2 regions of the Pedobacter alpinus genome follow, and region 2 is predicted to be linked to the other one. Evidence: riboswitches for the same ligand, from Rfam matches in the RefSeq annotation. Region 2 holds a riboswitch; the other holds the start of a gene.

Region 1 (12,049 bases), on a different contig from region 2:
TTTTTTGTATGCCCGTATTAAATGAAATTGTATGTTGCGGTGTATAAGGGATTTGATTGTTATAAACGGATTCAGTTGGATTTGTTTTATCTAAAGCTTTTTGGAAAGTATAGTTTAAACTAGTTTCTAATAATAAATTTTTATTGAAATTATAATTTGCTTTCCCGCTAAAATCAATGCCATAAATTGCTACTTTCCCCAAATTATACATTGTCCAAATAAATAAATCTTTGTTTGGCAACGATATAATTTTGTCTTTTATATGGTTATAATAAAAATCGGAACTTAAAGAATACCAAGAAAACTTTTGGTTTGTAAATTTATCATAAACTAACCCAACATTATATTGAGACGCCCTTTCTGGATTTAATTTGCGATTTCCAAAATTGGTGAAATACAAATCATTAAATGTTGGATACCTAAAAACATCTTTATAAAAGCTTCTTACTGTTAAAGATGGGGTAGCTTGGTAGCCAATTGAAATAGTGGGAGAAAAAATAGTTCGCTCGGGAGATACATTACCTGTTTTTACTTTTTCTTTAATGTAAGTATTGAGCACATTTCCTTCTATCGTAATTTTTTTTAGTTGATATTTACCACCCAATACCTGTAAAATTGTATGACGTGTAGGGTATGCGTATCCAAATAAATTTGTGTAAAGTGTAGTTACAAAAACATCAGCGGCGTAGTTAAATGTTAAATTCTTTACGGGCTGGTAAGTTGTAGCAGCAGATTGGTAAAATTCATTTTGTATGTAAGTATTATCCAGTTCTCCAATCTGATTCAAATAATCTGGATCATTGTATCTTGTATAATTTCTAGAATATTTGGTACATAACAGTAAATTCCATTTTTCATTCAGTCTTTGGGTAAATCTTGCTTGTGTATAAAAGTCTTTGTTCCACAAACGTTGTCTGCCTGCTGGATTGTAGAATATAACCGCATTAGGTAATCCCCTTTCAGAATCGTAATAATTTGCCCTTATCTCTAGCAATCCATTTTCCCCTACACCCCCTCTTAAACCAGCGTCTAATTGCAATGCATTAATCTTTGCGTTTTCCCGAGTAGATAATGTGTCAGAACCATCGCCAATCACCTGAAATCTATAATTTCCTACCGCTTTTTGCAGAGAACTATTTACATTAAAAGTCCAATTAGCATTTATTTTTTGATCGTATTGGAGAACAGGATTTATCAGTCCGAAGGAACCACCGGTATATTTCAACATCAGCTTATTGGTTCTTCCGGCATCAAACGAAGGCGCTTTTGTTTTGATAACAATTAAACTTGCAGAAGCAAATGAGCGGGCGTTTGTCAACAAATCATCTGGTTGTGCTAAGTTTAAAGAAATGGATTCAATATTGTCCAACATCAATTTCCCTAAATCAATCTGCCCGGTTTGTGCATCGCCAATGTTAATTCCGTCATATTGCACACCCGTATGGTTAGCACCTAAACTACGCACAGAAACGGTTTTTAAACCTCCTATTCCACCGTAATCTTTAATAATCACTCCAGCAAAATTTCTGATCGCATCGGCAACGTTGTAAGAACTTGTTTTTAAGAAAGATGCAGAATCTGCTTTTTGTGTGGCTCTTAAACTCGTTAATGTTTTACTCGTTTTTATGCCAACCTCCTTAATTCTTTGCACAGAATCTACCTGTCCAAAACAGAGTTCTACCGCAAATAAACCAACAAAAGAGAATATAAAAAGAACCTTTTTTAAATACATTTTTACAAATAAGGCTACAGGGAAATAAATTGAAATGAAAACACCTATTTTAATGGGTATTCACATTCAAAAGCTCCAATCCCCGAAAGCTATGAATCAATATGTGTTAAGGCAGGTCTTCTGACTTACTCCCTGCTTTCCGATCTTCCCATCCTCTAATTGCGAACAGTGACCTTTAGAATGAAAAACAGTTTTAGAGCTTACAGCTGCGGGACAGTTTAGGATTTACACCTTATTCCCTTTTAATTTCGTTTACAATAAACGAAAACCATAACGCTGCGAAAGTAATATTTTTAAATTGATAATTATTTTTAATTTTAGAAATCTTGAAATATTAATCTCAAATATTTATATGTTTAAACACATTAAAACCATAATTACGTTTACAATAATTGTTTTTTCTATGATAAAGCCAGCATTTTGTCAAAAAAATAATCCTTTAGATGATGTTTTGGAGAAAAACCCAAATTTATTTGGTGCTATTTTAAATCATCCACAAAAAAACGAAGTACAAATATTATATACCCAAATAAATAGAGATAAAAACAATAAAGCACATTTTAAAACTTACAGTTTTAACCTCAATAATCAACACTATTTTTACCCTGCAAGTACCGTTAAATTGCCAGCTTCAGTTTTTGCTTTAGAAAAATTAAATGAGCTTAATATTGAAAATTTGGATATGAATACGGTTTTAAAAATAGATTCTGCTTATCATAACCAAACAAAAGTAGATAAAGACCTTACATCAAAAAACGGTGAAGCAAGCATTGCAAATTATATCAAAAAAATACTTTTAGTAAGTGACAATGATGCTTTTAACCGAATTTACGAATTTACTGATAGAGCTACCATTAATAAAAAATTAAAAAAATATGGTTTTAAAAACTCCAGAATTATTAACCGTTTATCTGTTGGAGATAATGCCGAAAGTTCAAAACACACAAATCCAATTAACTTCTACAATAACAATAAATTAATTTACACTAAACCAGCCGAATTTGACGCTCATGAATATCCAATTAAACTTAATAACCTGCTAAGAGGTAAAGGATATTTAGGAGCTCACGACAAAGTAATAAATGAGCCATTTGATTTTACAGGCAAAAATGTTTTTCAACTTACAGATCAGCATGAATTTATAAAACGACTTTTTTTTCCTTCATCATTTCCTAAAAACAAGCAGTTTAACTTAAAGCCTAAAGATTATGATTTTTTGTACACTTACATGAGCAAATACCCTACAGAAAATGATTTTCCAAAATATGCTAAACCTAATTATTACCCTGCATACTGTAAGTTTTTGTTTTACGGGGCTGATGAAAGTATGGAAATTAATCCCAACATCAGAATTTTTAACAAAGTTGGTGATGCTTATGGGTACTCACTAGATAATATCTATTTAATTGATTACGAAAACAAGGTTGAGTTTATATTATCTGCTGTTATTCAATCGAATAAGAACGAAATATACAACGATAACAAGTATGAATATGAATCTGTTTGTTTTCCTTTTATGAAAAATTTAGGGCAAAAAATTTACGATTTAGAGCTTAAAAGAGATAAAAAATATTTACCTAACTTTAATTTTATGTTAAATTACAAATAGTTATAAATTTTGGTATAGTTATGGTATTGGTTAAATAAATTAAACAAAAATATGAGAGTATTTAATAAAAAACTATACGCAGCAGAAGATTACGGGGGAGAATTTTCTGTACACAATGCCTATAACCTTTCTGATACAGAAAGAAAAGAGGCCTTAAAAACTAAAATTCACACTATATTTTTAATTGCTTTATCTGCAATTAGTCTTACTTTTTGGATTATATCTCTAAACATATTACCATTCGGACATATTTTTCAATATCTATTGGGTTCAGCAGTATTATCAATTAATATTTTGGTTTTTAAATGGGTGAAACTGTTTTAATAAGTTTCGCTCATTGTTATAAATTACAAAATCAAAACTGATTTATTTCTTAAATCAGTTTATATCTCTTGGTGCTTTCCTCCACCCATCAACATCTAAATTTTTTACATTTTATCTTAATTCAACTATTTTTTCACGTTATTTACTGTGGATGAAAATATTAATAGTTGAAGATGAAAGGGAATTGGCTAATAGTATGCTCAATTACCTACAAAACGAAGATTATTTTTGCGAAATAGCTGGAGATGTTGATGATGCCAGAGCACAAATTAATATTTTTGATTACGATTGTATCTTATTAGACATTATGCTGCCTTATGGTAGTGGTTTAGATTTATTAGCGGAATTAAAAAATGCTGGAAAACAAGATGGAGTGATTATAATATCTGCTAAAGATTCTGTTGATGATAAAATATACTCTTTAAAGCTTGGCGCCGATGATTATTTGGCAAAACCTTTTCACTTGGCAGAGTTAAGTGCTAGAATACAATCCATAATAAGACGAAGAAATTTTAGCGGTTCAAACATTGTAACCTACAAAAACTTGAGTATAGACATGTTATCTAAAGTAACAAAAGTTGATAGTACTGAAATTGAATTAACTAAGACGGAGCTTTCTATTCTTATATTTTTATTGCTAAATAAAAACAAAGTGGTCTCTAAAAATGCAATTGCCGAAAACTTAAGTGGACAATCTGCACTATATTTTGATAACTTTGACATTATATACACACATATTAAAAATTTAAAGAAAAAGTTGGGCAGTGCTGGCGATTATATTAAAACAGTTTATGGTACAGGTTATAAATTAAATTAGTTTGAAATTACTTACATACAGTTCTCAAAAATACTTGTGGTTATCATCATTACTAATCATTTCAAGTATCCCGCTATTTTATTTCGTGGTAAATTCGATTTTTTTAAATGCTACTGATAGATTTTTAGAAAATCAAGCTTATTTAACGCCAAATCATATTAATGAAATTAAAAGTGCTGATGATTTAGAAATTTGGAGAAAACTAGATAAAGATTTAGAAATTACGCTTTACAATCCCCAAAAATTTAATCCAAAACCATACACAGCTCAAGAAATAAATCCGAAAAGTAATAAATTAGAAGATTACAGGCACTTACAAAAGCAACTTCAAATTTTAGGTATTCAACATATAATTACGTATAAAACTTCTTTATTAGAAAAAGAGGATTTGATAAAAAGCATTTTAATGGTGCAAATAGGCCTTTTGCTGTTAATATTTGCAAGTTTTTTAATCATAAACAGAACAATTAGTAAAAAGATTTGGCTCCCATTTAATAAAATTTTAAGTTTTCTTAAAAATTACGAGCTTAATAAAGAAAACAATCCCATTACCGAAAAATTAGATATTGATGAGTTAAATGATTTAAACATAGATATTCAAAACCTACTAAATAGAACAGAAACTACCTATCGTTTACAAAAAGAATTTACCGAAAACGCAGCACATGAATTGCAAACTCCAGTTGCTATCATAAAATCGAAGTTAGACTTACTACTGCAAGAAAAAAACTTAAGTAATAGCCAAAGTATTTTAATAGATCAGATTTATTATGTGCTACAAAAACTAAGTGATTTGAATAAAAACTTATTGTTTTTATCGAAATTAGAAAACCAACAGTTTGATTTTAAAGATGATATAGACACTTTAAAAACTACAGCTAATGCCATAGAAAATTTAAACTTTTTTGCAGAAGCAAAATACCAACAATTGCTTTTTCCTAAACCAGAATCATCTGTTTTAAAAGGCAACCAGCCGTTATTTGATCAGTTATTACAAAACTTATTAATTAATGCAGTTCAATATTCTCCAAAAGGAAGTATCATTCATATTAATTTATCAAAAGATTCTTTAATTTTTATAAATGAAGGCGCTGCGCTTGATTTTGAGGAAGAAAAATTGTTTTCGAGATTTTCTAAGACGATAGAAAAAGAGCAAAAAGGAAACGGATTAGGGTTAGCTATTTCAAAGAAAATTGCTAATGTGCATGGCTTTGATTTAAGTTATGAATACACAAATTCAAAACATCATTTTATAATAAAATTTAATAAACCTAGCCAAACTTAGGTTTGGCTAGGTTTATTTATTATTCTTGTGAAGGAATAAAAACAACTTTTGCTCTCATTGTACCCGGAGGAGTTATTGTTCCGCTACCGTCAGAATTTTGAATTTCTAAAGTAATTCTTTGGTTATTTACAGTGTAACCGTAAGCAATTCCATCATAAGTTTGTGGCACTGGTTCGTAAACATTATCACCAAAACTTACATAAACTAATATTCCATCAAAATCATTCCTATAAATGTCTTCTAGAAAGAAACTAAGGTTTGCAGAATAAGTTCTACCAGCATTATTAGTTGTCCAACTGCTTGCATTCAAATCATAAAATACAGTTTGGTTTGGAGTAGTAAAATACTGCTCTGTTACTTTTCGGCAGCCAGATACACCAAGTATCATCATACCTAATATTAAAATCGATAATTTTTTCATGTGTTATTATTAAAGTAAAATGTGTTTGTTTTATTATTAAGACGTTTATAAATTAAAATGGTTGCATATCATTAAACAAATAATACACCATTAAACTACATTTATTTAAGATTTAACCAATTATGATAATATCTGAACATTTTAGGTAGATTATATTTTACATTAACTGCTTAAATATTAACTTTGGTAACATTAAAACCTTTTATATGCAAGAATTAGATAAAGCAACCAAAGACAGTGTAAACCAGTGGTTAAATGGAAATTATGATGCGCAAACTAAAGCCGAGATTCAAAACTTAGTTGATAATAACGCTATTACAGAACTAACTGACTCTTTTTATAAAAGTTTAGAATTTGGTACCGGTGGATTAAGAGGAATTATGGGTGCAGGTTCTAATCGTATTAATAAATATACAATTGGTGCCGCTACACAAGGTTTAGCAAATTATTTAATTAACAAATACCCAGGCGAAAAAATAAAAGTTGCCATTGCGCATGATAGCAGAAACAATTCTGATGTTTTGGGTAAAATTACTGCTGATGTTTTTTCGGCAAATGGAATTCATGTTTATTTTTTCAAAGCCTTACGCCCTACCCCAGAACTATCTTTTGCAGTACGTGAATTAGGTTGCAAAAGTGGTGTAATGCTAACCGCATCTCACAACCCAAAAGAATATAACGGATATAAAGCTTACGGAGCAGATGGAGGCCAATTTGTAGCACCAGATGATAAATTGGTGATGCAAGAAGTTGCAAAAATAGCCAGTGTTGATGATATTAAATTTACGGCTATACCTGAGAATATCTCTTACATAGGTGAAGAAATGGACGAAGATTACCTAAATAAAATCACCTCTTTATCAGTTTCTCCAGAAGCTATTAAAAGACAAAAAGATTTAAAAATAGTTTTCTCTCCAATTCATGGAACAGGAATAACCTTAGTACCAGCTGCTTTGGAGCGTTTTGGATTTGAGAATGTAATTTTAGTAGATGAACAAACTACTCCTGACGGAAATTTCCCTACAGTAGTTTACCCAAATCCGGAAGAAAAAGAAGCTTTAACCTTGGCACTTAAAAAAGCCAAAGAAACTGATGCCGATTTAGTTTTAGCAACTGACCCTGATGCTGACAGAGTTGGTATTGCGGTTAAAAATTTAAACGGCGAATTTGAATTATTAAATGGCAACCAAACTGGTTGCTTATTGGTAAACTATATGCTAGAAGCTTGGGAAAAAGCAGGTAAATTCACTGGTAAAGAATATGTTATAAAAACTATTGTAACTTCTTATTTAATAGATAAAATAGCCGCATCTAAAAATGTAACCTGCTACAATACCTTAACCGGTTTTAAATTTATTGGTCAAATTATGACTGAGCTAGAAGGTAAAGAAACTTTTATTGTAGGTGGTGAAGAAAGTTATGGCTATTTAGTTGGTGAGTTTGTTAGAGATAAAGATGCAGTAGTTTCTGCTGCTTTTATTGCAGAAATGACCGCTTTTTACAAAGACCAAGGAAGTAGTTTGTATGAAGCCATGATTGACATGTATGTGAAATATGGTTTTTACAAAGAAAAATTAATTTCTATCACTAAAAAAGGAAAAACTGGTGCCGAAGAAATTGTTGCTATGATGGAACGTTTCAGAAACAACCCTCCTTTGAGTTTAGGTGGCTCTAAAGTGGTAACATTAAAAGATTATGGTTTAAGAAAAGAAACCGACTTGACAAACAATAGCACTTCAGAAATTGATTTGCCAAAATCTGATGTTTTACAGTTTATTACTGATGATGGTTGTATTATTTCTGCTCGTCCATCTGGTACAGAACCTAAAATAAAATTTTATTGTAGTGTAAATAAACCTTTAGCAAACAAAGCAGATTTTGATAAAGTTAATGCAGAATTGGAAGAAAAGGTAGATATGATAATGAATGACTTAGCTGTTTAACAGCTAAAATTAAGTAATTTAAAGCTCATATTTACAGCAAATTATTGAGACCAAATTAGAATAAAAAACAGACTGTCACAAAAAAGGCAGTCTATTTTTTTGTTTATTTAAAACGTAAAATATTAGTATTATTTAAAAGCGATAGCCTTAATTGGCGATATACGAGTAACCAATAAAGAAGGAATTAATAAGATAAATAAACATATTAATAGAGTTCCACCATTTATCAATAAAACATCAATAATATCTAATTGTACCGGGATAAATTTCATGTAATAAGACGCTTCATCTAAAGTGAAAAAATGTGTTTGATGTTGTAAATATCCCAACCCAATTCCAAAAATATTGCCTAAAATCATACCTATACCCACTAAATATAATGCATTATAAAGAAATATTTTACGAATTCCCCAATTACTTTCGCCCAAAGCTTTAAGCAAACCAATCATATTGGTGCGTTCTAAAATCATAATCAACAAAGCAGATATCATATTAATAACAGCTACCACCAACATTAAAATCAAAATTACCTGGGCGTTCACATCTAATAAAGAGAGCCAATCAAAAATAATTGGGTAATTATCTTTAACATTTATAGTTTTAATTTGTGGCGGTAAAAAATCGCTTAAGGTATAGGTAAAATAATCTAATCGTTCAAAATCATTTATACGCACTTCATATCCACCAACTTCATTTTCATCCCAATTATTAAGTTTCCTGATTAAAGAAATATCGCCAATTACGTAAGTTTTATCTACCTCCTCAACCCCAGTATTATAAATTCCAACAATCTCAAACTTTCTTTTTCTTAAAGACTCTTGTACAAAATACATCAGAAAATCGTCTCCAACTTTAAGGTTTAGGCGTTTTGCTAAAACTTCAGAAATTATGATTTGCTTTGCAGCTTTTGCACTATCAGAAAAATTAATTGTTTTGCCAGAATTTAATATACCTTTAAAATAGGTCCAATCGTAATCTTTATCAATCCCTTTTAAAACAACACCTTCTACCTCTCCATTAGCTTTTATAATTCCGGGTTTGGTGGCAAAAGGCACAACATGAGCTACTCCGTTAAAATTCCTAGTACTGTCTAAATTACTTTTCTGTAAAAAAAATGGTGAATTCTCGTAAGACGAATTTAAATCGTACCTAACAAATTGTATATCTCCGTTAAAACCCCTAACTTTTTCTCTTATTTCTGATTTAAAGCCTTTTTCAATAGCAACAGAGAGTATCATAACCCCTAAGCCTAGCATAATACCGACTATTGCTATGCGTACAATTAGCTTGGAAAAGGTTCTTTCTGCCTTTAAAGATATTCTGTTGGCTATAAATAATGCTAAATTCAAAAGCTTTTTGTTTATTTTAGTTTCGCAAATATGCAACCATTAATATAAAAACAGAAAAATGTACACTATTAAAAAATTAAAACCATTTCTTTTTATTTTCCCCATTGCAACTCTTTTTGCTTGTAATGCATGTAAAGCATCTAAATTACCTGCAACAGAAGCTCTGGAGACTAATAAAGAGACTAAAAGTATTTTAACTGGTGCAGATCAAACAGAAAAATATATTCCTTTATTAAAAGGTAAAAGAGTAGGATTAGTTTTAAACCAAACCGCCGAAATTAATAATATACCCTTGGTGGATACTTTAAAAAGCCTAAACGTAAATATAAAAGCCATTTTTGGTCCCGAACATGGTTTTAGAGGAACTGCCGATGCTGGTGAAAAAGTAGGTAATTATATAGATAAAAAAACCGGTTTTCCGGTAATTTCTTTATATGGAGCTAAACATGCCCCTTCAAAAGAAGATTTGAAAAACATAGATATCATGATTTTTGATATCCAAGATGTTGGCGTACGTTTTTATACTTATACCATTACTATGGCTTGGGTAATGCAAGCTTGCGCTGATAGTAATGTTCCGCTAATAATTTTAGACCGACCTAACCCTAACGGTGGTTTAATTGATGGGCCTATATTGGATCCAAAGTTTAAATCTGGTGTGGGAATGCATAAAATACCTATTAGCCATGGCTTAACCAGTGGTGAGTTTGCCCAAATGATTAATGGTGAAGGTTGGTTAACTAATGGCGTTAAATGCGATTTAACAGTTATAAAAAACGCAAATTATCAACACAATATGGAGTATGTTTTACCTGTAAAACCTTCTCCAAACCTTCCAAATAATAGATCCATTTATTTGTATCCAAGCCTTTGTATGTTTGAGGGCACTCTAATTAGCCAAGGCAGAGGTACTTTATTTCCTTTTCAGGTTTTAGGGAATCCTCTACTAAAAGGTAAATATGATTTTAGCTTTACGCCTAAAAGTATTGACGGAATGAGTAAAAACCCACCTTTAGAAAACCAAGTTTGCTACGGTATTGATTTTAGGAATATTGATGAACAAAATCTAAGAAGCAATAAAGAATTAGATTTAAAAACTTTGTTGAATTTATATGAAGCTTACCCTAAAAAAGAAGAATTTTTCACTCCTTTCTTTAACAAACTTGCCGGTAATGATATTTTAATGCAACAAATAAAAGATGGTAAAACAGAAGCTCAGATTAGAGCCAGTTGGAAACAAGGTTTAGACGACTACAAAGCGACTAGAAAAAAGTATTTGATTTACAACTAGTCTTTAAATAGAAAAGGAGCTTGAAAATACAATCAAGCTCCTTTTTTATTGAGATAGAAAGAATTATTTATTTTTTGATTTTACAAAATACCAGTATTTATTCTCCTCATTCTTAATCAGTTTAGATTTTTCAAACAAATCGAGCTGGTTATTTTCTTCTAATTTCTTTAAGAAATCTCTTAGTGGTAAACCATCTTTATAATCTTTACTAAAAACTCCAGCTTTAACAAACTCGCCCATTAAATCTTTAGCTTGTATCTCTTTTAATTTCGGATTGAGCTTAAAGTAATCAACCACAATTTGATCCATTGTAATCGCTTTTTGAATATTATGTTCTGATAACATTTATTTTATAATTAATAATACTTTTTTTATTCTACTACCGTATTTTATAGCAGTAATTTAAACTGCGAATTTACTCCTTTTTATTTTACAGTTGATAAAAACTGTTTTAAAATTTTGAAAGCATTAAAACCATATCACTACTAAACAGATTTTTCTTGATTTGATCAAATATAATTTAAAGAATATTGCTTTTGAGAGGTTTTCATCTATTAAGCCTAATTATTATACCTTTGCAACTCCGATAAAAAAAATACAATGAGAATTATATTTATGGGTACGCCCGATTTTGCAGTTGCTTCTTTACAAGCTTTATTAGATGCTAAACAAGATGTTGTAGGGGTAATTACAGCTCCGGATAAGCCTGCAGGGCGTGGTCAAAAAATCAATGAATCTGCGGTGAAGAAATTTGCGGTGGCTAATGACCTAAATATTTTACAGCCCGAAAAACTGAAGAATCCTGAGTTTTTAAAAGAGCTTGAATCTTTAAATGCCGATTTACAAGTGGTTGTAGCTTTCAGAATGTTACCCGAACTGGTTTGGGCGATGCCTAAATATGGTACTGTAAATTTGCATGCTTCCTTATTACCTCAATACAGAGGGGCAGCGCCAATAAATTGGGCAATTATAAATGGCGAAAAAGAAAGTGGAGTTACAACCTTTTTCTTAAAACATGAAATTGACACTGGAGATGTTTTATTTGCTGAAAAAGTAACCATTACAGAACAAATGACAGCCGGAGATTTACACGATTTATTAATGGAAACTGGTGCCACCTTATTAAAAAAAACAGTTTTAGCAATTGAAGCGGGAGACTTTAAAGAAGTGCCCCAATCAAGTATTGAAGCTGGGGAGTTAAAACATGCTCCTAAATTATTTAAAGATGATTGCAAAATAGATTGGAATCAAAGTACCGAAAACGTTTTTAACTTAATT
Region 2 (12,049 bases):
AATTGTTTTACGAGCTTTACCTTCTGCTTCATATCTGGTATAAAGTTTTTCAAACTCAGCTCCATGGCAATCTGCTAATCCTGGAGATTCGTGTGGGCAAAATAAACTCCAATTGCCATCATCTTCTACCCTTTTCATAAATAAATCTGAAATCCAAAGCGCATAAAATAAATCGCGGGCTCTGTTTTCTTCTTTTCCATGATTCTTTTTTAAATCTAAGAAATCAAAAATATCTGCATGCCAAGGTTCTAAATAAATGGCAAAAGCACCTTTCCTTTTTCCACCGCCTTGGTCAACGTAACGGGCGGTATCATTAAAAACTTTTAACATAGGCACAATACCATTACTTGTACCGTTAGTACCACTGATGTATGAACCTGTTGCTCTTACATTATGAATACTTAAACCAATGCCGCCCGCACTTTGCGAAATTTTTGCGGTTTGAGTTAAAGTGCTATAAATACCCTCAATGCTATCGTCTTTCATGGCTACTAAAAAACAGCTAGACATTTGTGGCTTTGGTGTTGAAGCATTAAAAAGCGTAGGCGTGGCATGTATAAACCACTTTTCGCTCATTAAACTGTATGTTTTTATAACACTTTCTAAATCGTTTTTATGAATACCAACAGCTACACGCATAAATAAATGTTGTGGACGCTCGGCTATTCTTCCATTAATTTTTAATAAATATGAACGCTCTAAGGTTTTAAACCCGAAATAATCAAAACTAAAATCTCTGTCGTAAATAATGGTGCTGTCTAATAAATCGGCGTTGTCGCTAATAATTTGCATTACATCATCAGCAATTAATGCAGCATTTTTCCCTGTTTTAGCATCAATGTAACCATGCAAATTTCTCATGGTTTCTGAGAATGATTTTGTCGTATTTTTATGCAGATTGGATACTGCTATACGCGAAGCCAACAAAGCATAATCTGGATGACGAGTAGTTAATGAAGCTGCTGTTTCTGCCGCTAGACTATCCAATTCAGAGGTAGTTACACCATCATAAATACCATCAATTACTTTCTTTGCAACCTCGGCAGCATCTATAAAGTCTTGATGTAAACTATAGCTCAATTTCTCTATTCGAGAAGTTATTTTATCAAATTTTACGGTTTCTTTTCTACCGTCTCTTTTTATTACGTACATTTTTTAGTTGGTTAGGTGGTCAGGTTGTTAGTTGGTCAGGTGGTCAGGTTGTTAGTGGTTAGTTTGTTAGGTTGTAAGTTGTTGTCAGGTTATTAGTGAAAAATTTAGTGATTTGTTATGCGTTAGAATGTTCTAACAAACTAACCATCTAACAAACTATTCAACTAGAAATCCTCTTCTAAAGAAAAAGCCTGACTTCCTGCTTCGCCTAAAACACCACTTTTTTGGTAATCTCCTACCCTTTTTTCAAAGAAATTTGTTTTTCCTTGTAAGGATATCATTTCCATAAAGTCGAAAGGATTTGTGGCGTTGTAAATTACAGGATAACCTAATTCTGTAACCCATCTATCAGCAACAAATTCAATATATTGTTGCATTAAACGGGCGTTCATCCCTATTAAATCTACTGGTAAAGCATCGGTTACAAACTCTTTCTCAATTTCTACAGCTTCGGTAATAATATCATAAATTTCTTGCTTCGTCATTTTATTGGCAAGCATTCCATAAAGCAAACATGCAAATTCGCAGTGCAAACCTTCGTCTCTTGATATTAGCTCATTACTAAAAGTTAAACCTGGCATTAAACCTCTTTTCTTTAACCAAAATATTGAGCAAAAGCTTCCACTAAAGAAAATTCCTTCAACTGCTGCAAAAGCCACTAATCTTTGGGCAAAAGTTCCGTTTTCGATCCATTTAAGCGCCCATTCTGCTTTTTTAGTAACACAAGGAACCGTGTCAATAGCATGTAATAAATGTTGTTTCTCTTTTGGATTTTTAATGTAAGAGTCGATTAGTAGCGCATAAGTTTCTGAATGGATGTTTTCCATCATGATTTGGAAGCCATAAAAACACCTAGCTTCTGGTACTTGTACCTCTCGCATAAAGTTGATGGCCAAATTTTCATTTACTATACCATCACTTGCAGCAAAAAAAGCTAATATGTGACTAATAAAATGACGCTCTCCGTCTGTTAAATTATCCCAGTCTTTCTGGTCGGCAGATAAATCGATTTCTTCGGCCGTCCAGAAACTTGCCTCGTGGCGTTTGTACATTTCCCAAATTGCGGGATAATTAATAGGTAAAATTACAAAGCGATCTTTGTTTTCTTTGAGTAATACTTCTTCCTGTTGCATGTTTAAAGCTTAAAAATTTAACAAACAGGAATTGACAAAAGATAAAAACACTGTTGAAAAACAGTATTTTCATGTGCTTTTATCAAAACCTTTTACGTGAAAGTTTTGAAAAAACTTATTTGGCAGGTCTCCTGGCTTGTCTGTTTGCAAAACGTCTTCCCATTTTTTTAATGTGAAATAGTGACTACATGTTTTACAAATTTTTGGTTTCAACTAGAACATTGAAAAAACAGATTTACAGTTGCATCGTCAGCCCATGATTTTAACATGGTTCCCTTTTAATTTTGACTTAAAAAGCCCGAAACCTAAATAAGCATTTAAATAACTGAACAAAAATAAGCTTAAAAAACGATGCCTGCTTAAACAAGTTATAAACAGGCATTAGGTTTATTAACAAACATGCTTTTAAGGCACAAATAATAGTTTATGGAATGTCATAAGTTATTTTACAAGGCGCTATACCTTTACCATACAATCCTATTTCTTTAGCTGCAATGGCAGAAACATCAATAATTAAACCTTTTCCATAAGGTCCTCTGTCATTAATAAATACAATCACAGACTTTCCGTTATTAAGGTTTGTAACTTTTACTTGTGTACCAAAAGGTAAGGTTTTATGTGCTGCTGTATATTTTTTAGCATCATAAACAGCGCCACTTGTTGTTTTACGCCCTTCAAATTTTTTAGCATAATAGGTTACTTTCCCAATCTTAGAAACGCTATCTGCTGGAGCGTTAAAACTAGAAAGATAAAACAATGTGATTGCTAATAACTTCATTTAAAAATAATTAAGATTTTAAATATGCAAAAAATTGTCGAGGTTGATGCAATTTTTATGTTAAAAAATTTGAAATCTGTTCATATTTAACTCATAAAATGTATTTATATTTTATAATAAATTATACCATAAAAATTGGTTAATGTAAAATAACTTAAGCAAACTGATGATATTTTAAACCTAATGTAAAATAAGAACCCAATTTTAAGCTACATAAATTTGAAATGTAAAATTGTATATTTGCCGCATTATGGGTTACGCAAAAGAAAGAGGAAAGCTTGAAAAGCTATCAACAAAAGTTAGTGGTTTAACAAATTACGATGATAAAAGTCTGACTATTATTACTGATATTTTTGAGCAATATTCTCATTCTATTAGGATATTGAAAAATAAAAACCCAGAATCTTTTAACGAATTATATTTGAGTGATTTGGAAGAGGTAAAGCTTGCTAAACGTTCTTTAAAATTAAGTGAGGAAGCAGATAGAGAAGAGCTTTTTGTAAAGTATAAAGATGCATTGCTTAATGTATTAAAGAACGCTATAAAAGCAACTAATAAAGCTGTTTAATTAACTGATTATTTTATTTAATCATTGCGTATTGATAAAATAATTAAAAATAATAAACGAGGCTCTTTTCAAAATTGAAAAGGGCCTCGTTTGTTTATGCTAATACTTAAGGCTATTTAACGTCTTCAACTTCAACAACTTTCTTATTTCTACTAAAATAATCTTTCATTTTAGCTCTAATTAAGTACATAGATGGTACTAAAATTAAAGTAAGGAAAGTTGCAAAACTTAACCCAAAAATCATAGTCCAAGATAATGGACCCCAAAAAGCTACGTTATCGCCACCGAAGTAAAGATGTGGATTTCCGGTAGATAATAATGCGGCAAAATCTAAGTTTAAGCCAACTGCTAAAGGCACCAAACCTAACATTGTTGCTGTGGCAGTTAATAAAACAGGGGTCATACGAGTTCGTCCGGCTTCTAAAATTGCATCATAAGCATTCATGCCTTGTTCCATCATTAAATCAGCAAACTCTACCAATAAAATACCGTTACGCACTACAATACCCGCTAAAGCAACAATACCTATTCCCATCATTACAACAGACATTTCCATTTGGAAAATAGTAATTCCTAAAAGCACTCCAATAATACTAAATACAATTTCGCTTAAAATAATTAATGGTTTACCTATAGAGTTAAACTGAATTACCAGAATAATTAATATTAAAAAGAAAGAAACTCCTAAAGCTAAACCTAAAAAGGCTGATGTTTCATCTTGTTCTTCTTGAGCACCGCCCATTTTAATAGTAACACCAGTAGGTTCTTTAAAATCTTTTATAGCGCTCTCTATGTTTTTATTTACTTCTCCTGGATTAAAATCTGCTAAAACGTTTGAAGATAATATCACTATTCTTTTGCCTTGTTTACGTTTAATACCTCCGTAAGTATTTACATATTCAATATCTGCAAAAGCAGAAATAGGAACCTGGCGTATTGCACCGCCCATTGCCATATCTCTAAAAGTCATTTGCATGTTTCTTAAAGCATCTAAGCTATTTCTTTGTTCTTCAATGGCTCTTACGTTAATTTCGTAATCTTCGTCTAAATCTCTAAACTTAGAAGCTTCCATACCAAACAATGCCGATCTTAAGTTATAAACCACATCTCTAGTTAAAACTCCTTGACGATTAGCTCTTTCTCTATCGATATCGAAAATAACCTCTGGCTTATTATTTTGAAAATCAGACTTTAACTCTTCAATACCACCAATTCCTTTAGATACCAAATAGCTTTTTAACCTTTCAGATGTTTTCACTAATGAATCTAAATCGTCTCCAGTTATTTCCAAACTAATAGGTTTTGCTGTTGGTGGGCCTGATTGTTCTTGTGTTACCGAAATTTCTGCTCCAGGAATACCTTGTATTGCATTTCGGATAGCTGTCAAATACTCGGTAGAAGATTTTCCTTCACGGTCGCCAAATTCTTTAAAAGCAACTGTCACTTTACTTTTATTCGGATAATTACCTTGATCTTCGTCTTGAGGGTCTGTAACACCAACTGTAACGTTTGAGATAATTGAAGATACATTGTGACTACCCAAACTGTCAACAACCGCAGTTACTCTTTTCTCAATTTTTTTAGTGATTTCGTTGGTGTATTCCTGATCTGTACCTACTGGTAAAGAAGTATAAACATATACAAAGTTAGGATCTGATGTTGGGAAAAACACAAACTTTGGTGGAATAATACCTGTTAATACAATAGAAAAAATAAGCAAAGCTAATGTGCTCCCTAAAATAGTGTATGGACGATGCAAAGCCCAATTTAAAAAGCGAACATATTTTGTTTGAAACTTTGGCCAAGAGTTATTTTGAAAATTCCTAATTACATTTTCTAAAACAAAATGTTGTAACAGATAAAATAAAGCGAGAATGACTACAAAATTACCAAACCCGAAGTTGATGATGTAAGCTATAACAGCGGCTATACCCAAATACATTAAGGTTTTCTTTACTTTTTTATCAAATTTTGGTTTGTACTCTTCTTCAGGATCATGAGATTCCATAAAATCAACAGCAAAAACTGGATTAATAATATAGGCCACAACTAAAGAAGCTAAAAGCGTAATAATTAAAGTAATTGGTAAAAAGAACATAAACTTACCAATTACACCAGGCCAAAATGCCAAAGGAACAAAAGGCGCAAGTGTGGTCATAGTACCAGAGAAAACAGGTAAAAACACTTCCCCAGCAGCCATTTTAGCTGCTTGTTTAATGGTTACTTTTCCGTTCTGAAAAATACGATGCGTGTTTTCTATCACCACAATGGCATCATCTACTACAATTCCTAAAGCTAGTAGGAAAGAGAAAAGTACAATCATATTCATAGTAAAACCAATAGTTGGCATCACTAAAAAAGCCACACACATTGATAATGGAACTGACAATGCCACAAAAATAGCATTGGTAATTCCCATAAAAAACATCAGAATTAAGGTTACCAAAATAAAACCAATAACAATGGTATTAATTAAATCGTGTAACGTAACTCTGGTTTTATCAGACTGATCTCCAGTGGCAACAATTTCCAATCCTTTGGGGAATTGTTTTTCCTTCATTTCGGCAATAATTTCTCTAATTTTATCTGAAGCTTCAATTAAGTTTTCTCCAGAACGTTTCTTTACGTTTAAAGTAATTACGTTTTTACCGTACAATCTAGCATAAGATTCTTGCTCTTTAAAACCATCAACTACCTCGGCAATATCTCTTAAATAAACATAACCACCTACTGGTGTAGTAATGATGGTATTAGAAATTTCTTCTGCAGACTTGTATTCTTTCTTAATATTTAAGGTTCTTCTTACTCCATCAATTGGAACAGTACCGCCAGATGCAGAAATATTTTCTTTTCCAATTGCACTAGAAATATCATAAAAAGAGATTTTAGCCGCAGCCATTTTATTTAGGTCCACGTTAACTTGCATTTCGGGGTCTAAGGCACCAACAATATCAACACCAGATATTTCTGTTAAAGCCTCTATCCTATCCTGCAAATCATCTGCATAACCCTTAATGGTTTTTAAGTCGTAATCACCAGATATATTAAGGTACATAATTGGCAAATCAGACAGGTTGATATCCTGTACAACAGGATCGTCTGGTAAATCTGTAGGCAAATCTGTTTTAGATTTATCTACAGCATCTTTTATACGTTGTTTTGCTACAACAATATCTACATCAGTATTAAACTCTGCAGTAATGATAGAATAATCTTGGTAAGAATTAGAAGTTACTTTCTTTAATCCTTGGGTAGATCTGATTTGTTTTTCTAATTGTTTGGTTACCAAATTTTCCATATTGCCCGGCGATGTTCCAGGATATATAGTTGTTACGAAAATTTTTGGGATAGATATCTCAGGGAAATTTTCTTTTGGCAAACTTAAATAGGCAAAGTAACCTGCAATTAACAACATGGTTGTTAATACATAAATTGCCGTTCTATTTTCTACAGCCCAACTTGAGGGCTTAAATTCTTTTTCTAAATCTTTCATTTAGCTATATCTTTTAAAGATGTATTGCCGTTTATTAATTTTATTTAGCTAATTAAAGTTTAACGGTATCGCCTTCGTTTAACCCGTTTAAACCAACTACAATTACCTTGTCTCCAGCTTTAATTCCGTTTAAAATCTCGGCCTCGCCATTGTAAACATTACCCACTTTTACAGCTACTTTTTTAGCTTTACCACCTTCTACCAACATTAAAAAATCTCCTGATTCTGATTTCTGCAAAGCCTTAATAGGAACAACTGTAGCATCATTACGGCTATAATCAACAATTTTTAAAACCGAAATCATATTTGGGCGGAAAAATTTTTTACTTGGTAGCTTTACTTCCACATTAAAGCTTCTGCTCATAGGGTCAATAGTTTTTGATGCAAAAGATATTTTAGTTTTTACAGAATCATTTGCATCTGGTAAAATCACAAGCACTTCATCACCTTGGTTAATTTTGCCTGCATAACTTTCAGAAACTAATGCTTTAGCTTTTAAATCGTTAGCGTTTACAATTCTAATACCTGGCGCACCTGGTTGTACAGCTTGCCCAACTTTATAATCCATTTGATCTACCGTACCAGAAATTGGTGCTTTTACTTTATACATGGCAGCTTGTTGTTTTAAAACTCCCATTTGTCTTTCTAAACCATCTCTTTGAGATTTCGCATTTAAAAACTGAACTTCTGTCCCAATTTTTTGATCCCAAAGATTTTTTTGACGGTTGTATAAATTATTTGCTAAATCTAAAGAGGTTTGTAGTTGAGCAATGTTTTGACGTAAAACTGCATCGTCAATTTGTGCTAAAACCTGTCCTTTACTTACATTTTGGCCAATACTAGCATAAACATTTGTTATCACACCTTGTGCTTGTGGGTTAACCTGAACGTTTTGTTCTGCATCAACCTTGCCTTGTATTTGAATGTAATTTTTAAAACTTGCAGACTTTACTTCATAAGCTTCTACATCTTTAACAACTTCTTCTTTTTTACTTCCTATTTCCGCTTCTAACTCGGCAACTTTCTCGTTAATAGCTGTTTGCTCTTTTTTTAGTTTTTCTAATTGAGCTTTTTTATCGTCTTTATTGCCACAAGCTGCTAGAAACAAAACAACTGATGCGATTAATATTTTTTTCATGATTTTATATGAGATTAAGGTTTGATTCTATTTAATAAGTCCGGTTGCTTTTTCTGTATCTACTTTAGAAATTAAAGCATCGTACAAAGCATTGATATAATTATTTTCTGCTTCTTTAAGCGATGTTTGAGCTTGTGTAACTTCAATAGAAGAACCAACACCTTGCTCATACTTTATTTTTGTTACTCTTAATACTTCGCTAGCTAAATCCAAGTTTTTTTGCTGACTTTCTAAGGAAGTAACACTGTTTTTATAAGTTGTAATACTGTTTTTAATATCTAAATTGATTGCATTTTTAGCGTTATACAAATCGTTATTAGATTTTAAAACTGTGAATTGTGCTTGTTTGACTTTTTGCAAACGCTGCCCTCCACTAAAAATGGGTACATTTAACTGTAAACCAATTACTGTAGTTGGGAAACTTCTATCATATAAATCTGCAAAAGAATTGTTTTGATATTGCAGAGAACTGTTCCCAAATGCAGCTAATGAGGGTAAATATTCAGATTTATATCTTTTTAAATCTAATTGGTTAAGTTTTAACTGAGTTTCTGCCAAATTATACTCTATTCTATTTTTATAAGTGCTGCTATCTGCCATCAAATCAACCTCATCAAGTTTAATAGCTTCAATAGAACCATTTAAAGTAAGTTCATTCTCAACAGGCATGCCCATCTGAAACTTTAGCATTGCTTTACCTAATTCCAAAGACCTTAAAACATTTGTTTTTTCTGTTGTTAGGTTATTAAACAGTACTTTCAACCTATCAGCATCAATTTTTTCTGCAAAACCATTATCAAATAAAGCTTGCGTTTGGTCTAACTGAGCTTTTAACTGGCTTATGTTAGCATCTAATAATTCTACTCTTTTGTTATTTACTAAAACCATGTAAAAAGCCTTTTTTACAGCAACATTAGTTTCAATTTTAGATCTGTTATACGCTCTTTGAGAAAGTTCTTTAAAGGTTTTTGATGCTTGTAAACCCACAATATAACTTCCGCTAAAAAGTAATTGATTTACAGATACACCTACACTTGAGTTGTACTTTACGCCAAATTGAACTGGCTGGAAAGTTCCTGCAGTGCCACCAAAAATCTCAGCTGGAACTAGAGATACAGGTATTTTTAAAAAGTCTCTTAAATCAGCCGTTCCGTTAATTTGTGGTAAACCAATACCTATTGTTTCTTTTACTTTAGCATCTGCAATTTTTTGATCAATGCCTGCATTTAATAAAGCTGTTTGATGCTCGTAAGCATAATTGATGCACTGTTCTAAATTAAAATTATAAGCTTTTGGGGTTTCGGTTTGTGCCCATAAACTTGCAAAACTTAACATTAAAACGGCTGTTAATAGCACTCTTATTGTTTTCATTATATGGTTTGTTTATTCTTATTTGTATAGTTATTAATTAGTATATGTCCGCTAAGGGTACAAATTCCGTATAAAAAATGTGTAGTTAATTCTTGTATCACTTCATACAAACTGTACTTTCCACTTCTTATTAACTCTGCTTCAAAAGTCCAGTTAATTTGCTTTACCCTTGCTTGTGCTAAAATTTCTGTATTGATATCTTTTCTAAAAATATTTTCACTAATTCCTCTTTCTAAATTTGCTTTTACGCAGTTGTAAATATGTGTTTCATGAAAACTCATCATCAACTTATAAGCTTCATTATGGTATTTTTCTAAATCATAAAAAACAATAGGATTAATACCTGCAAGCATTTGCTTTAAAAAATCCATCATTAAAAAAATTTCATCAATAGCATCTTTTGCATTGCATTGGCACTCCACCATATTACACTCATCTTTATGTAGCATGTTGGTAATCATGTGCATTACCATTTCATTCTTATCCTTAAAGTTTACGTAAATAGTTTTTTTACTTATGCCCAAATGTTTTGCAATGTCATCCATGGTTACACTGCGCATCCCAAACTTCATAAAAAGTTTTTCTGCTTCATTTAAAATATGTTCTTCCACCTTATCCATCTAATTAATTCCGCGGCAAAACTAAGGAAACTTTATTCATTTCCAAAGTTTCCGTTAAGAAATTTTCTTACATCAATATTTTGATAAATGTTTGACAAACAGATATGTATTTAAAGAGTTTCACAAAGCCACTCATTTTTGTATTTTTGCAACAAATTATAAAAAATGAATATTTCTACATTAAATGCGATATCCCCAATAGATGGGCGTTACCATAACCAAACTGCTGATTTAGGAGCTTATTTTTCTGAGGCTGCATTGATAAAATACCGAGTTTTTGTTGAAGTAGAATATTTTATTGCCCTTTGCGAATTACCATTACCAGCACTAAAAACTGTAGCAGCAGAATATAATTTAGATGCAATTAGGTTAGAAATTAATAATTTATCTGAAGAAGATATTTTAGAAATTAAAGAGATAGAAAAAATCACTAACCACGATGTTAAAGCAGTTGAATACTTTATTAAAAGAAAGTTTGATGCTTTAGGTTTATCAGAATTTAAAGAATACATTCATTTTGGTTTAACATCTCAAGACATTAATAACACCGCCATTCCATACTCATTTAAAGCAGGCATGGCTGTTGTTTATTACCCACAATTGCAAGAGCTTTTAAATACCTTAAATGCATTAGCAAAAGAGTGGAAACATGTTTCAATGTTGGCACATACACATGGCCAACCAGCTTCCCCAACTCGTTTAGGTAAAGAAATTATGGTTTTTATAGAACGTTTAGAAAACCAAATAGAATTACTAAAAGCTATTCCTTACGGAGCTAAATTTGGTGGGGCAACAGGAAACTTTAATGCGCACCATGTTGCTTTTCCTTTAACCAACTGGAAAACTTTTGGAAACAACTTTGTAGAGAAAAACTTAAAGCTAAAACGTTTACAAAACACCACTCAAATTGAGCACTACGATTATTTAGCAGCTCAGTTTGATGGTTTAAAAAGAATTAATAATATTATTTTAGATTTAAACCGTGATTTTTGGACGTATATATCCATGAATTACTTTAAACAAAAAATAAAAGAAGGGGAAGTTGGTTCATCAGCAATGCCGCATAAAGTTAACCCCATAGATTTTGAAAACTCTGAAGGTAATATTGGGATTGCAAATGCTTTGTTTGAGCATTTAGCAGCAAAACTACCGGTAAGTAGGTTACAAAGAGATTTAACAGATTCTACAGTTTTAAGAAACATTGGAGTACCAATAGCGCATACAATTATCTCTTTAAAATCTACTTTAAAAGGATTAAACAAGCTTTTATTAAACCAAAAAGTGATACAGCAAGATTTAGAAGACAATTGGGCTGTAGTTGCAGAAGCTATACAAACGGTATTGAGAAGAGAAAATTACCCTAACCCTTATGAAGCTTTAAAAGATTTGACCCGAACAAACACACAAATAAATGCAGAGGTTATGGCCAATTTTATTGCCACACTTCATGTTAGTGATAGTGTTAAAACCGAGTTAAGAGCAATTAGTCCATCAAGCTACACAGGTATTTAAAAAGTCATTAAGAGGTAAAAACAAAATTGCTATGCCTTTGTTAGCTTAATGATAATTACTTTTACCAAAAAAAGAAGAAAATGAATATCACAGTATATACAGAATCTACTCCCAACCCAGCAACAATGAAGTTTATTGTAAATAAGCTTTTAATTAATGGTAGTGTAGATTTCCCAACAAAAGAAAGTGCAGAAACTTCAAAATTTGCTACAGAACTTTATAAATTCAACTTTGTAAATGGTGTGTTTTTTGCAAGCAACTTTGTAACTGTTACCAAAACAGAA

Evidence for each region. Region 2 has a riboswitch for cobalamin ahead of ACFSSE_RS13115 (ribonucleoside-diphosphate reductase small subunit). Riboswitches for the same ligand answer to the same signal wherever they lie in the genome.
Region 1: it holds a riboswitch for cobalamin, as region 2 does, so the genes downstream of both, ACFSSE_RS11970 (TonB-dependent receptor) here and ACFSSE_RS13115 (ribonucleoside-diphosphate reductase small subunit) in region 2, are expected to answer to the same signal.

The regions. Positions count from the first base shown of each region.
Region 1 is NZ_JBHULV010000042.1:19,705-31,753, reverse strand. It holds gene ACFSSE_RS11970 (TonB-dependent receptor) at 1-1,732, opposite strand, end outside; cobalamin riboswitch at 1,826-2,020, opposite strand; gene ACFSSE_RS11965 (serine hydrolase) at 2,136-3,341, shown strand; gene ACFSSE_RS11960 (hypothetical protein) at 3,393-3,665, shown strand; gene ACFSSE_RS11955 (response regulator transcription factor) at 3,817-4,482, shown strand; gene ACFSSE_RS11950 (sensor histidine kinase) at 4,484-5,767, shown strand; gene ACFSSE_RS11945 (hypothetical protein) at 5,787-6,188, opposite strand; gene ACFSSE_RS11940 (phospho-sugar mutase) at 6,395-8,131, shown strand; gene ACFSSE_RS11935 (ABC transporter permease) at 8,260-9,480, opposite strand; gene ACFSSE_RS11930 (exo-beta-N-acetylmuramidase NamZ family protein) at 9,539-10,771, shown strand; gene ACFSSE_RS11925 (hypothetical protein) at 10,835-11,116, opposite strand; gene fmt (methionyl-tRNA formyltransferase) at 11,372-12,049, shown strand, end outside.
Region 2 is NZ_JBHULV010000046.1:13,007-25,055, reverse strand. It holds gene ACFSSE_RS13120 (ribonucleoside-diphosphate reductase subunit alpha) at 1-1,152, opposite strand, end outside; gene ACFSSE_RS13115 (ribonucleoside-diphosphate reductase small subunit) at 1,317-2,285, opposite strand; cobalamin riboswitch at 2,390-2,610, opposite strand; gene ACFSSE_RS13110 (septal ring lytic transglycosylase RlpA family protein) at 2,710-3,063, opposite strand; gene ACFSSE_RS13105 (hypothetical protein) at 3,314-3,631, shown strand; gene ACFSSE_RS13100 (efflux RND transporter permease subunit) at 3,744-7,124, opposite strand; gene ACFSSE_RS13095 (efflux RND transporter periplasmic adaptor subunit) at 7,177-8,262, opposite strand; gene ACFSSE_RS13090 (TolC family protein) at 8,290-9,633, opposite strand; gene ACFSSE_RS13085 (TetR/AcrR family transcriptional regulator) at 9,633-10,253, opposite strand; gene purB (adenylosuccinate lyase) at 10,419-11,765, shown strand; gene ACFSSE_RS13075 (NifU family protein) at 11,846-12,049, shown strand, end outside.